Regions from separate parts of the Paenibacillus sp. GM2FR genome, predicted to be linked through region 1. Evidence: riboswitches for the same ligand, from Rfam matches in the RefSeq annotation. Region 1 holds a riboswitch; each other region holds the start of a gene.
The links. A riboswitch is a leader RNA that binds a small molecule or an ion and turns the genes downstream of it on or off. The one in region 1 is predicted to bind thiamine pyrophosphate.
Positions count from the first base shown of each region.

Region 2: another riboswitch for thiamine pyrophosphate. It lies ahead of tenA (thiaminase II); the one in region 1 lies ahead of PAEVO_RS23715 (ABC transporter substrate-binding protein).
Region 3: another riboswitch for thiamine pyrophosphate. It lies ahead of PAEVO_RS14825 (YkoF family thiamine/hydroxymethylpyrimidine-binding protein); the one in region 1 lies ahead of PAEVO_RS23715 (ABC transporter substrate-binding protein).

Region 1 covers NZ_MKZM01000009.1:602,064-606,276, forward strand. Annotated here, with positions in the region: gene PAEVO_RS23705 (ABC transporter permease) at 1-260, opposite strand, end outside; gene PAEVO_RS23710 (MTH1187 family thiamine-binding protein) at 257-550, opposite strand; gene PAEVO_RS23715 (ABC transporter substrate-binding protein) at 631-1,662, opposite strand; TPP riboswitch at 1,778-1,889, opposite strand; gene PAEVO_RS23720 (VOC family protein) at 2,068-2,451, opposite strand; gene PAEVO_RS23725 (GGDEF domain-containing protein) at 2,711-4,213, shown strand, end outside.
Region 2 covers NZ_MKZM01000010.1:293,853-298,065, forward strand. Annotated here, with positions in the region: gene PAEVO_RS34135 (hypothetical protein) at 249-467, opposite strand; gene PAEVO_RS26460 (VOC family protein) at 783-1,283, opposite strand; TPP riboswitch at 1,548-1,651, shown strand; gene tenA (thiaminase II) at 1,793-2,479, shown strand; gene thiM (hydroxyethylthiazole kinase) at 2,535-3,377, shown strand; gene thiD (bifunctional hydroxymethylpyrimidine kinase/phosphomethylpyrimidine kinase) at 3,374-4,213, shown strand, end outside.
Region 3 covers NZ_MKZM01000008.1:3,291,705-3,295,917, forward strand. Annotated here, with positions in the region: gene PAEVO_RS14810 (iron chelate uptake ABC transporter family permease subunit) at 1-88, opposite strand, end outside; gene PAEVO_RS14815 (ABC transporter permease) at 78-1,031, opposite strand; gene PAEVO_RS14820 (nitroreductase family protein) at 1,555-2,157, shown strand; TPP riboswitch at 2,340-2,442, shown strand; gene PAEVO_RS14825 (YkoF family thiamine/hydroxymethylpyrimidine-binding protein) at 2,527-3,132, shown strand; gene PAEVO_RS14830 (sporulation protein YjcZ) at 3,206-3,301, opposite strand; gene PAEVO_RS14835 (nucleotidyltransferase domain-containing protein) at 3,424-4,122, opposite strand.

The DNA.
Region 1 (4,213 bases):
AAAGGCACCATGTGCAGAGCCAGCGAGATGACAAGACCGATCGCCGTGCCGATCATAAATCCGATCAGGGTTAATTGCAGGGTGGCCGCTGTATGCTGGAAGAGACCGGAAGCTCCGGTAACGGCCTCATGCCCGATGGCCGTCGGCGCAGGCAAAATAAAGGGTTCAATGTCGAATACGGATACTGCGGCCTGCCAAACCATCAAAAAGAAGAGGACCGCCACAACGGGCGGCCAAACAGAACTCCACCAGCTTTTCATGGACGGTATTTCTCAGTCAGCTTATCCATGCTGATGCCGGTCGGATGATGCGCGATTTTGACTTGGGATATGATGCTGGGACTTCCCGCATTCACCAGCGCCTCGTGCATGCGCTCAACGATCTTGAGCAGCTCGGAGAGCTCTCCTTCCATGGTCGTTTCGAGTGCATGGACCTCATATTTTACGCCCGATTCCTGAATGACCTTGATCGCTTCATCCACATAAGGGATGCTGTCGGCCCCGTTTGGCGTTCTCGGTATTACTTGAATGCTTAAGAGTGTATTCGCCATATAAACTCATCCTTTCGTGCAAGCTATATTGTAATGGAAGAGAGGCGGCCTGCTGTCTCTCCTCTTAAATAGAAATAACCTTATGGCTGCTCCGGTAAAAATTCATTGGTAAATGCGCGGTCCGCGTCAAGTTCCTTCTCCAGCAGCTTGCGCTCAAACATCCAGTCGGCATACCCCGACCATACTTCGGCTTTCTGCTCGCCCCAGCGGGGTGCATCATCCTGATAACGGGGGCTCAGCCATTTCTGGCTGGCGAGAACCAGTTCGGCATCCAAGTCAGGAACAGCCTTCGTAAGCAGGGCTGCCGCATCTTCAGGATGTTGAATCGCAAAGTCATATCCTTTTGAAGTCGCCCGCATGAACGCTTTGACAAGCTCGGGGTCCTCCTGGATCTGCTTCTCGTTCGTTACGATCACCGGTGTGTAATAATCAAGCTGCTCCGAGTAGTCCTTCACATAAATCATGTCAAGCGGCTCATTGCGAAGCTCGGCTTCAATCCCCGTCCAAGCATAGAAGATCCAGGCAAAATCAATGTCGCGTTTCACGGCCGTAAAATAATCGGCATCGCCCATATTGACCATATTCACCTTGCTGACATCGGCGCCATCAATCTCCATGATGGATTTCATGACGGCTTCCTCCACAGGCGAGCCCCAGCCTCCATAGGATTTTCCTTCAAAATCGCCTGCCTTCACGATGCCCTTATCCTTGGGGGCGGCAAAGCCGGATGTATTATGCTGAATGATCGCTGCAATGGAAACGAGCGGCAATCCTTGCGTTCTGGCCAGCGTTACGCCTTCCTGATAGCTGATGCCAAACGGGACGTTTCCGGATGCGACCAGCGTATCGGTTCCGCCTGCTCCCGGCTGGACGATCTGGACATTAAGCCCTTCTTCCTCATAATACCCAAGCTCCTTCGCTGCATACAGGCCGGTGTGATTCGTATTGGCGGACCAATCGAGCATCAGCTGTACGTCACGGAGTTTCCCGGGAGTCTGACTGTCTTCGCCTTCGGCACCTGTCTTCTTGTTCTGTCCGCTTGTGCCGCATCCAGACGCAACCATCAGCAGGACGCAAGCAAGAAGCAGCGGAATCCATGTTCCCTTCTTCATCGTTTCTTCTCTCCTTTGAATTCTCTTTCTATAACCTCGTTAACTCCACAAAAAAAGCGCCCTGATGATATCAGGACGCATGACGGCGTAAGTGTATACCACGGCAAATGAACAGCTGCCGCAAACATGGGCTTCCTACGCTGGCATTACCCAGATCAGGTGTAAGGGTCAGTATCATATCGGATACACTCTCAGCCGGCCAAATTCCAGCTCCCCCGGTATTTATGAAGTTTCGATCATTACATCCGCTATTATAGTCCTAACACACCAGACCTGTCTAGTTCGAAGGGGCACGAACGAGGCAGGTCTTGGTTTAGAACACGTATGCAATTGGAAGAATGAATGGAGCTATGAACCTTTCACAAGATAAAGGATTTGAATAAGGCTTCTACCGTACGTAAGAGGTTAGCGCTGGAAAAACTCAATCCACTCCCCTTCGGGACCGTGAACGAAGAAATAGCGATACCCATTCGGGAGCGTCACGATTTCCTCATCCAAGTGAGGTACGTCCAGTCCCTGAACGCGAGCATATTCCTCTTCGATGTTATCCGTGCTGACGGCAAAATGATGAACGGTCCCTTCTGCGGGCAGCGTGTCGCTGTAACCCTGAATAAGCTCGACCTCCGTTTCGTCGCTGCCGTTAAATCCGAGGAATGCCAGCTGGATGACGCCATTGGTATGGGTAAGGCGATCCTTCAGTTCAAGTCCGACGACGGCGGTGTAAAAGGCGATCGTGGTTTCAAGGTCCCGGACGACAATGCCGACATGATCCAATCGTTTCTGTGACAAGGCTAAACACCCTTTCCGATTCATATGAGATATGAATGAAATATTATCACATAATTCCTATACGTCAAGTGGGTCTTGAAGGCGGTAACTTTTCGGAGTGTTACGGGTTTCATAGAGTAGAATCCGTGGTTTTTCTTTCATTTCCTCATCTTTACTTTTGGGTGGGTAAAAAGTATCATGAGAACTAGAAGTATTAATTCTAAAGACCTAACAAACAAGTGTTGAAAAAAGCTTACCTTTTGGCCGAGGAGGAATGCTTATGAGTCCAACTCCAGCAGATCATCTGTGGATTCGACTCGCCATGATATATGCATTCATTCAGATAATGATCGCTCTGTGGATGCCTGACGCTTTATCGCTTCAGCGTGTTCTAGTCATTATTCCTCCTGCAGCCGCCTCCGTTTATTTAATGCGGATTAGTCGGCGCTATGAGGTGCATCTTCGCAGGTTTTGGTTTATTGTGAGTCTCGGATTGATGGGGGATGCAGCGGCCCGAATCATTTACGCATGTCATGTTTGGTTTGGAAAAGAGAGCGCTTTCTCTCCAGCTCTAACCCATTTCTTCTGGGGGCTCGAACTCATCCTGTTCGCAAGTTCTCTCATTTATTTATTCCGGCATGTACAGGGTTCGTTTCGGGGGCTCCGGTTTATGCTGGACATCGTGATTGTTGGCATAACGGTCATGACGGTAGGATGGGAGTATTTCATCAAACCTGAGCTTGAGGGTCTGGCCCATGAGGCAGTATGGGGAAACATTTGGGTGGACATGCTGTATCCGCTGTGCGCAATGGTACTTATTTTTTTTACGCTGGTGTTGTATTTTAATACCGGACAGTTAAGGAAATGGTCGGCCATTCTGTTATGTCTTGGCGGGAGTACTTATATTGCAGGAGATGTTCTATACATCTATCTTGTTGATCTTATGGGTATCGAGGCACGTCCCTACCTGTATCCACTCTATTCATTATCGGTATTTTTTATTAGTTTCGCAGGTGGGCAGTCTGCCCCTGATTCCCGTAAGCCCTCTGTTGGCGAGCGGGAGCCGCGTTCGATCGGAAACCTGATCGTAAGGTACCTGCTTCCCTACAGCGTGCTTGGCGGGATGTTTGCCCTTATGGCGCAGCGTTTTGGAGGGTGGAATGGACTGTTTACCGGCCTATCCCTGTGCGTTATCCTGATTTTGTTCAGGCAGATTTTGATTCAGTTCGAGAACGACCGTTTGTTTGCCCGACTGCATGAAAGTCTGATGCAGAGTGAATCCCTGGCACATCGCGATGATCTTACGGGGCTGTATAATCGCCGTTATTTTAATGCAAGGCTGTCGAGTTCGCTGAAGGAGGCGGACCGCAAAGGTTCCCGCGTAGGCTTGCTGTATATGGATATGAACCGTTTCAAACGAGTCAATGACCGATACGGCCACCGTGCCGGCGATTTGTTGATACGAAAGGTTGCAGACCGGCTTCAAACTCTCGAATCCAAGGGAATCTTGGTTTCCCGATTAGGAGGAGACGAATTCACCGTCATGATCCATCCAGCCGGCGAAGATCAGGAGCTGATCTGGATGGCGGAGGAGATTTGGACGATGCTTAGCGAGCCGTACGACCTGGAAGGACATGAGGTTCGAACCACGCCGAGTATCGGCATTGCGGTTTACCCGGATCATGCCAGAAATGACCAGGAGCTGATTGGCCGCGCGGATGCAGCGATGTATGCGGCAAAGGAACGGAACGCCCCTTGGCATTTTGATGTGGAGCGGACGATG
Region 2 (4,213 bases), on a different contig from region 1:
ACAAGGCCAGCAGTCGCAACAAGATGAGTAGTAGCAACAAGGCCAGCACTAGCACCAAGATAGTAGTAGCAAACGAGCAGCAGCACCAAGATGAGCAGTAGCAAAAAGACCACCTGTTAACGGACTCCAGTTCCCTTATTTTCCTGATTCGCACCCAATTGTTAAATATAACGGACTCAGGATCCCTTATTACCGCAATAAGGTGCCTATTTGCCATCATATTCTATGAATAACGTATCTGGTGTCCGCTAGCTCTCGAAAATAACCCCGATTTGGCTAAATAACGTATCCTCAGTCCGCTTGTCCTCGAGCACTAGCACCAAGATCAGCACTAGCACCAAGATCAGTAGTAGCACCAAGATCAGCACTAGCACCAAGATCAGTAGTAGCACCAAGATCAGCACTAGCACCAAGATCAGCACTAGCACCAAGATCAGGACTAGCACCAAGATGAGTAGTAGCACCAAGATCAGCAGTAGCACCAAGATCAGCACTAGCACCAAGATCAGCAGTAGCACCAAGATCAGCAGTAGCACCAAGACCAGCAGTAGCACCAAGGCCAGCAGTAGCACCAAGGCCAGCACTAGCACCACGACGAGCAGTGGCCTCAGCTATCTACTCTGAGTTCCCCCGTTTTCTACCACTAAACCATAGCTACTTAAAATCATGCGGTTCTACATCGTTTTGGTTGGCAGCCATCCAAGCATCCCCGGGACCCGAATCCATCCACGAATCCATCCGTGCCCTCCCTGTAATGACGCCTTTGCTTCGCTTCCACCTTTTTACGAAATCTTCACCACAATGTCCGCTCCGGCAACATAGGCCATCGCCCGGATGTATTCCGGGTCTTGGGCTCGTCGTTCCATTTCCTCAGAAGTGAGGTCCTCCATTCGCGTCTGAATCCACCATAAGTTGCCGAACGGGTCCCGTACCCGTCCCACCCGGTCACCGAAGAACAAGCTTGTTGGCTCCGTGACCGAGACGGCTCCTGCGGCCAGCGCTTGCTGGTAGACGGCATCGCAATCCTCAACATATAAACGGAGGTATGCCGGGCTATCCGGCCATTCCGGCTTCGCGTCAAACATCATCACGACGGCGTCCCCGATTCGCACCTCGGCATGGCCGATGATACCATCGCCAACATAGACGCGGGCTAACTCTTCGGCTTGAAAAGCCTGCTGCAGGAATTCGATCAGCGCTGCGGAGTTTCTTGAGATGATCCACGGTGTCACGGAGGTATAGCCATCCGGAATGGGTTTAACCGCTTTCGATGGGTTCGTCATAAATACGCTCGCTCCCTTAAATTTCATTTATTTGAGCTGCTCTGATGTACTCATTATGCGGGGGCATATATGACAACCGAGCGTCAGTGTTCCCAAAACAAGTTTTGGGCATACGGCTTTTTAATTTAGCAAAATAACCACCGCCACCGTAGAACATTATGATCACCCGGTCATGTAAAGGTTTCAAGCGTGGAGTTCTGTCCGCGAACGGTTCACGTTTGACACGACCCACAAACCTATGTACAGTATTAGACAAAAGAATAGGAAGTCCACTAGGGGAGCCGTTAGCGGCTGAGACAAGAGCGTATCTTGGACCCTTTGAACCTGATCTAGTTCGTACTAGCGTAGGAAAGTGGAGCCTTCGTATATGAGGTCTCGGTGCGTTTTTTGGCGCACTCGGGCTTGTTGACGAAGCCGCTCCAGTTTTCGGGGGCGGCTTTTTAGCGTTGCCTGGAAACTCGTGACTTACGGACTTCCTGCTCTTCAATATGTTGGAGGTGGGGACAAAAATGAGTTTCACGCAAGAGCTCCGTCAGCAGGCGGAAGGTATTTTTCAAGCAATCTTCGATCATCCCTTCGTAAAAGGCATTGCCCAGGGGAATCTGGAGCGGGAGCAGTTGATTCACTATGTAAAACAGGATTTTGAGTATTTGAATGCCTACATGCGGATTTACGGTATCGCCATATCCAAATCGACCAGCAGGGAAGAGATCGTGACCTTTAACGAACAGATTTCGTTCATCCTGCACAGCGAGGTGCACCCGCATCAGAATTTTTGCACAGCCGCCGGGGTGACCTATGAAGAGCTTCAGGGGTATCCGCTTGCTCCGTCCGCGCATCATTATATCCGTCATATGCTGACGGTGGCGCATGAGGGCAGTCTGGGCGAGATTATGGCGGTACTGCTTCCTTGCCCGTGGACGTACCTGGAGATTGGCCGCAGGCTGCTGGATGAAGTGAAGCCGGATGCGTCCCATCCGTTCTATGACTGGATTTATTTCTACGGCAACCGGGGGGAAGACGCGACAGCCAAGTTCTGCAACCGTGTCGATGAATGGGCAGAGCGTGCGACGGCAGCCGAGCGGGAACGGATGACGGAGCATTTCATGCTGAGCTACCAACTGGAGTATATGTTCTGGGATATGGCATATAAGCAGGAGGAATGGCCGGTGCAGCTGCAGGCTGCGGTGCTGTAAGGAGAAACTGTATCAAGCACATAAATTCCATTATAGATAAGAGAGGCTGATTCATATGCATGCATGGGAAAAAGAGGTTTCGGCGCTTTTAACGAAGGTACAGCAGACGAGCCCCCTCGTTCACAATATGACAAACGTGGTGGTTACGAATTTTACGGCTAACGGCTTGTACGCGCTGGGCGCGTCGCCGGTCATGGCTTACGCGCCCGAGGAAGTGGCGGATATGGCCGCCATCGCGGGCGCACTCGTATTGAACATCGGCACGCTGAACCGCGAGCTGGTAGATGCGATGATAATAGCGGGGCAATCGGCCAATGCCCATGGCGTCCCGGTCCTGCTGGATCCGGTCGGTGCGGGCGCGACCCGTTTTCGGACGGAGTCGGCCTTGCGGATTCTGAGCGAGGTGAAGGTTTCGCTTGTGCGTGGAAACGCGGCTGAAGTCGCTCACCTTGTTGGGGAAGCCCGCGAGATCAAAGGCGTAGACGCTGGCATCAGCGCAGGCAGCAATCATGCCGAGCTGGCTGTGCGGGCTGCACGCGAATTAGGCACGATCGTGGCCATTACCGGTGAAGAGGACGTAATTACCGATGGAAGTGAAGTGCGTATCATTACTGGCGGTGACCCGCTGCTCACGAAGGTCACCGGCGCAGGGTGCCTGCTGACCTCGGTGCTGGGTGCCTTTGCCGCAGTGGAGGCAAACCTGCTGCTTGCGGGTACGGCGGGACTGGCCTTCTACGGGGCCGCGGCGGCAAAAGCCGCAGAGCGCACGGCAGACCAGGGACCGGGGAGCTTCCAGATCGCTTTCCTGGATGAGCTGGCAAAGCTCCATCCAGACTCGCTGGAAGGATATGCGGCTGTCCGGGAAGCAGAAGCGACCGCTGCAGGTGGCACACGATGAGCAAGACTCGCGTGCCCCGGGCACTGACGATTGCCGGGTCCGATAGCGGCGGAGGCGCCGGCATTCAGGCCGATCTGAAAACCTTCCAAGAGCTCGGCGTATACGGCATGTCGGCGATTACGGCGATCACGGTGCAGAATACCTTGGGGGTTCACGGCGTATATCCACTGCCCCCCGAAGCAGCCGCCGAGCAGATGGAAGCGGTAGGCCCGGACCTTGGAGTAGATGCATTGAAGACGGGCATGCTGTTCAACGCCGAGATCATTCGCCTGGTTGCTGACCGGATTCGGGCTTTTGGCTGGGAGAAGGTCGTTGTCGATCCTGTAATGATTGCCAAAGGCGGAGCGGAGCTGCTGCAAAGCGAAGCGGTGCAGGCTTTAAGAGAAGATTTGCTGCCGCTGGCCTTGATTGTCACCCCCAACATACCGGAGGCCGAAGTATTGGCGGGGATGCGTATCCGCACAATGGAAGATCGGAAGGAAGCAGCGAGGCGTATTCATGCTCTGGGGCCCAAGATCGTTGTGATCAAGGGCGGCCATGATGAGGGGATGCTTGTCGGTCATGAAGATGCGGATCACCAAAGAGACAGGGAACCAGATATAATGGCGGATACGCAGCAGGAAGAGTTGCCTAGGTCCGAATTAACGTCTGGCCAAACGAGAACTGCCAGCCATAACGGGGAGTTAAGTGAGGGACGCTCCCCAATTATCAAGAATGGCGACAGATTCGGAAATCCCGGCAGTCCTCCCGTCATGGACCTTGTATACGATGGTATGGCCTTCACGGAATTATACGGCAAACGAATTCATACCGTTCATACGCATGGTACCGGGTGC
Region 3 (4,213 bases), on a different contig from region 1:
AATTGCCGCCAAGATCAATGAACAGAAAGACTGCCACCAGGATGATTGCCGCTGCGGCCAACAGGCCGAGTTTGGCTTTATAAGTCATATGCCTTTCTCCTCATCAGTAAGAAAATGAATATACCGCTTCCGAGTACGCCCACGGTTAGACTAATCGGAATTTCATAGGGATAAATAATAATCCGGCCCAGGATGTCACAGAACAGTACGAACCCGGCCCCCAACAGCGCGGTATGCGAAAGGCTTTTTTTCAAATGGTCTCCTAAGTATAAACTGACAATATTAGGTATGATCAGACCAAGAAACGGAATCACGCCGACGGTCAGCACGACGGATGCCGTAACCAGCGCCACGATGACCAGTCCCAGATTCACAACTCTCCGGTAGTGAAGACCCAGGTTGGTTGCAAACTCCTCTCCCATTCCGGCCACCGTAAACTTGTTGGCAAACAGATACGCCAGAATCACAAGCGGGATACTAATATAGAGCATTTCATACTGGCCCTTCATGATCATGGAAAAATCACCCTGAAGCCATGCGGACATATTCTGAATAAGATCATATTTGTAGGCAAAGAAAGTGGCTATCGAACTGACGATATTACCAAACATCAGTCCAACGAGCGGGATGAAGATCGCATCCTTGAACTTGATCCGATCCAGGATCTTCATGAAGATAAAGGTTCCTGCCAGAGCGAATACAAAGGCCACAAGCATTTTGATAAGCGGTCCGCTTGTCGTGAAGACGAGCATCGCTACCAAAATCCCCAGTCTGGCTGAGTCCATCGTACCTGCCGTGGTCGGCGATACGAACTTATTGCGGCTGAGCTGCTGCATGATCAATCCGCAGATGCTCATGCTGACACCCGCCAATATGAGACTGACAAGCCTAGGAATCCGGCTTACAAGCATAATATGCTGTTGTTGTTCTGTCATCGAAAACAGTTGCAGTGGCGAGATATCTTTAACTCCAATAAATAATGAAATTACGGAGAGTACCACAACGGCTGCAAATAAGTATCTAATCTTCATGGCTCTTCCTTCTATGCGTATGTCTCTAAACACCCGGGATCTTGCAATTTTCATCACCATTCTCATTGAGATTGATTATCAATTGCGTTCTGATATGCATTATATCATCCTCATTCTGGCTCGACAAGTATAATTGAGAATGAAAATCAATTAATAGCTTCATACATGTATATTTTGTTCATGAATTGTTCATAATATGAAGTTTCGAGGAGACATAACTAATATCCACAGGCAGAGTCACACTTTCGTTAAGCTTCCCTTTAATGAGACTTCTCTAAAAACTAGACGAATTCAATTCATATTAAATACATAAGAAAAATTATATTTAATCAAAAGCCGTTGACAATTGCTCTAAGTTATATTAATATCCTAACATAATTATTATTTCTAACTAAACGTAAGTTAATATGGAATGATAATTAAATTGATTGCAATAAAAAGCAAAATGCATATTTGCTTGAAGTAAAGGACATCTTCTTATCAGGCGAATGCAAATTCGATTACACCAGGAGGTTTTTTTTCAATGTCTAAAGATTTTTCAACTGCACTCAAAAATCGCCGTTCTTATTACGGGATTAGCAAAGAATCCGTTATCTCGGACGAGCGTATCCAAGAAATCGTAAACGAAGCGGTTAAGTATACCCCTTCTTCTTTCAACTCCCAAAGTGCACGCGTCGTTGTATTGCTTGGCGAACAGCATGATAAACTGTGGAACATGACGGAAGGCATCCTGAAGGAAGTCGTTGGCGATGAAGAAGCCTTCAAATCCACGGCCGACAAAATGGCTGCATTCCGCGCTGGTTACGGTACGGTATTGTTCTTCGAGGACAACAACGTCATTGCCGGGCTGCAACAAAACTTTGCCGCTTATGCCGACAACTTCCCGGTTTGGTCCAACCAATCCAACGGCATGCTGCAATTTGTAGTATGGACATCCCTTGAAGCAGAAGGTCTGGGTGCATCCCTGCAGCACTACAACCCGCTGATCGACGAAAAAGTAAAATCCGAATGGAACATCCCAGAAAGCTGGAAGCTGATTGCTCAAATGCCTTTCGGTAAGCCGGTTGCTGAACCAGGCGAAAAAGAATTTGCACCGCTGGAAGATCGCGTGAAAGTATACAACTAAACCAATAGATGAAAAAACCGCCTTCCTAAGTTCCTGCAACTGGGATAGGCGGTCTTTTTTATAATGGGCAAAGATTGAAAAACCGATCGCAAAACGATACAATTACACAGGTAAGAACCCTCGAATTCCTACGATAACGGAGGCTCCGGGGCAAACTTGCAATAACCAACTACATAGGATGTTGGCTGTACTAGGGGTGCCATGTGCTGAGAGACGGCGGGCTGCCGTTAACCCTTATCACCCGATCTAGGTCATACTAGCGTGGGGAAGTGTAGCATTTATGTTTATTTCTTTTCGTAGGCATAACTGCACCTTCTTCATGGGGTGCGGTTTTTTTGCGTGGACTTATATTATGGGGAGGAAATGACAATGAATGAGCTTGTATGCGGAACCAGCCGGATCGTCGGATGCCGGTTCTCGGTATTTCCCATGACGGACCGGTTTGTAGAGGTCATCATGGACGCACTACAATCTGTGGATACGGAGAAAGTGTGGATTCAGACAGATGATGTGAGCACCTGTATTCGTGGACGAGCAGAGCATGTCTTTGATGTTACAAGTGCGATATTCGCCCATGCCGCGGCGAGCGGCGTGCACACCGTTTTTAATGGTACTTATTCCATCGGCTGCCCCGGTGATACGGACGCCGATGTATATATGACTGAGGATTCGACCCTCTTAAACCGTGACATCGGAGAACATGCCGAAATCGAGACTGCCTGCCAATTCGCTCTTTACCCCATGGGTACCGATAACTATATGGAAGTCATCTACAGTGAAGTAAATCGTGCGAAGGAAGCCGGGACATTCGCCGGAAGCGTTCATTACGCCAGCCGATTGGACGGGTCCCTGTCCCGGGTATTTGGATCGCTTGAAGACGCGTTTTTACATGCGATTCAATCCGACAGCAGCCATCTGGTCATGACTGCAGTTGTGTCCGCACACAGCCCATCAATCAAAGCCGCATCGAATTGAGTTCTATTGAGGCAGACAAAAGCCCGGCAAAAGCCGGGCTTTCCTGTCACTAGCTGCCAAGAATCTTGACAGTTTAAACCCAAGCACTCAAGATAATTACGAGCAGGATAAAGAGAACCAAAATAGTTCCTACTGAATTGCCCCATGCGCCGCCGTATTCTCCGCTCATGAAGATCCCCTCCTGGATTTAAAGAATGACGTGATGTAATCTAATCACACTATTATAGTATTGCCCGCTTTGTGCTAGTGTCACGGCTAATGTACCTCTCTTTATATATTGGTTAGGAAATATTATTCCTCAAAACCAATGAGAAGCTTCCCTCCGTACGGACGGAGCATTTCCTCGGTGAATGCCATCAGAGCTGAGGGATCATCCTGGCGATACATCGCCGCGAGCGCTGCTTCCAATCGGTCTCCCAAGATTGTGTCATAGCGGCTGAACAGCCGGAACAGTGTTTTCCCTTCACCCGTCCACTCCCGGTTCACCCTAAGTACAAATTCACAGAGAATCGCCGCGATTTTGTGCACCGTAAACCATTTTTCGCCATCCCTTCGTGGACCCTCCAAGTCCAGCATGTACTCGGTTAGCATATAACGGTATTGGTTCATGTCGGTTAGCGTCAAGGGCATGGGGCCGTAATTCAAATCGCTTCGGGCCTCCGCCCGTACCTCTTCTCCCTCGGGCAGCGCGCGCAGCACCGTCCCATCCGCAATCATCCGCTGCATTGACGGATTCGCCGCCATGACGCCCTCGTCGAAATATTCGCGATACGAGGATAAAGACAATATAAATATTTCCGCGATCCACCCATGTGCCTCTATCGTCTTCCTGCTGAAATCATATCCGTCCCGTTCTATGACCATGATGTCCAAATCGGATTGTTCATTATATTCGCCTCTGCTCGCACTGCCGCCGAGCACAGCAAGCAAACAGTCGGGATAATCGTGTTGAATGACACGTTTCGCTGCCTCTACCGGTTCCATCCTCATGACGTTTCCTCCAATATGACTCTAATCCTCCCGAAAAAAGGGCTCAAAATATCTAATTCAGCGAAAACCCTAAACGTACCTGAATCATATG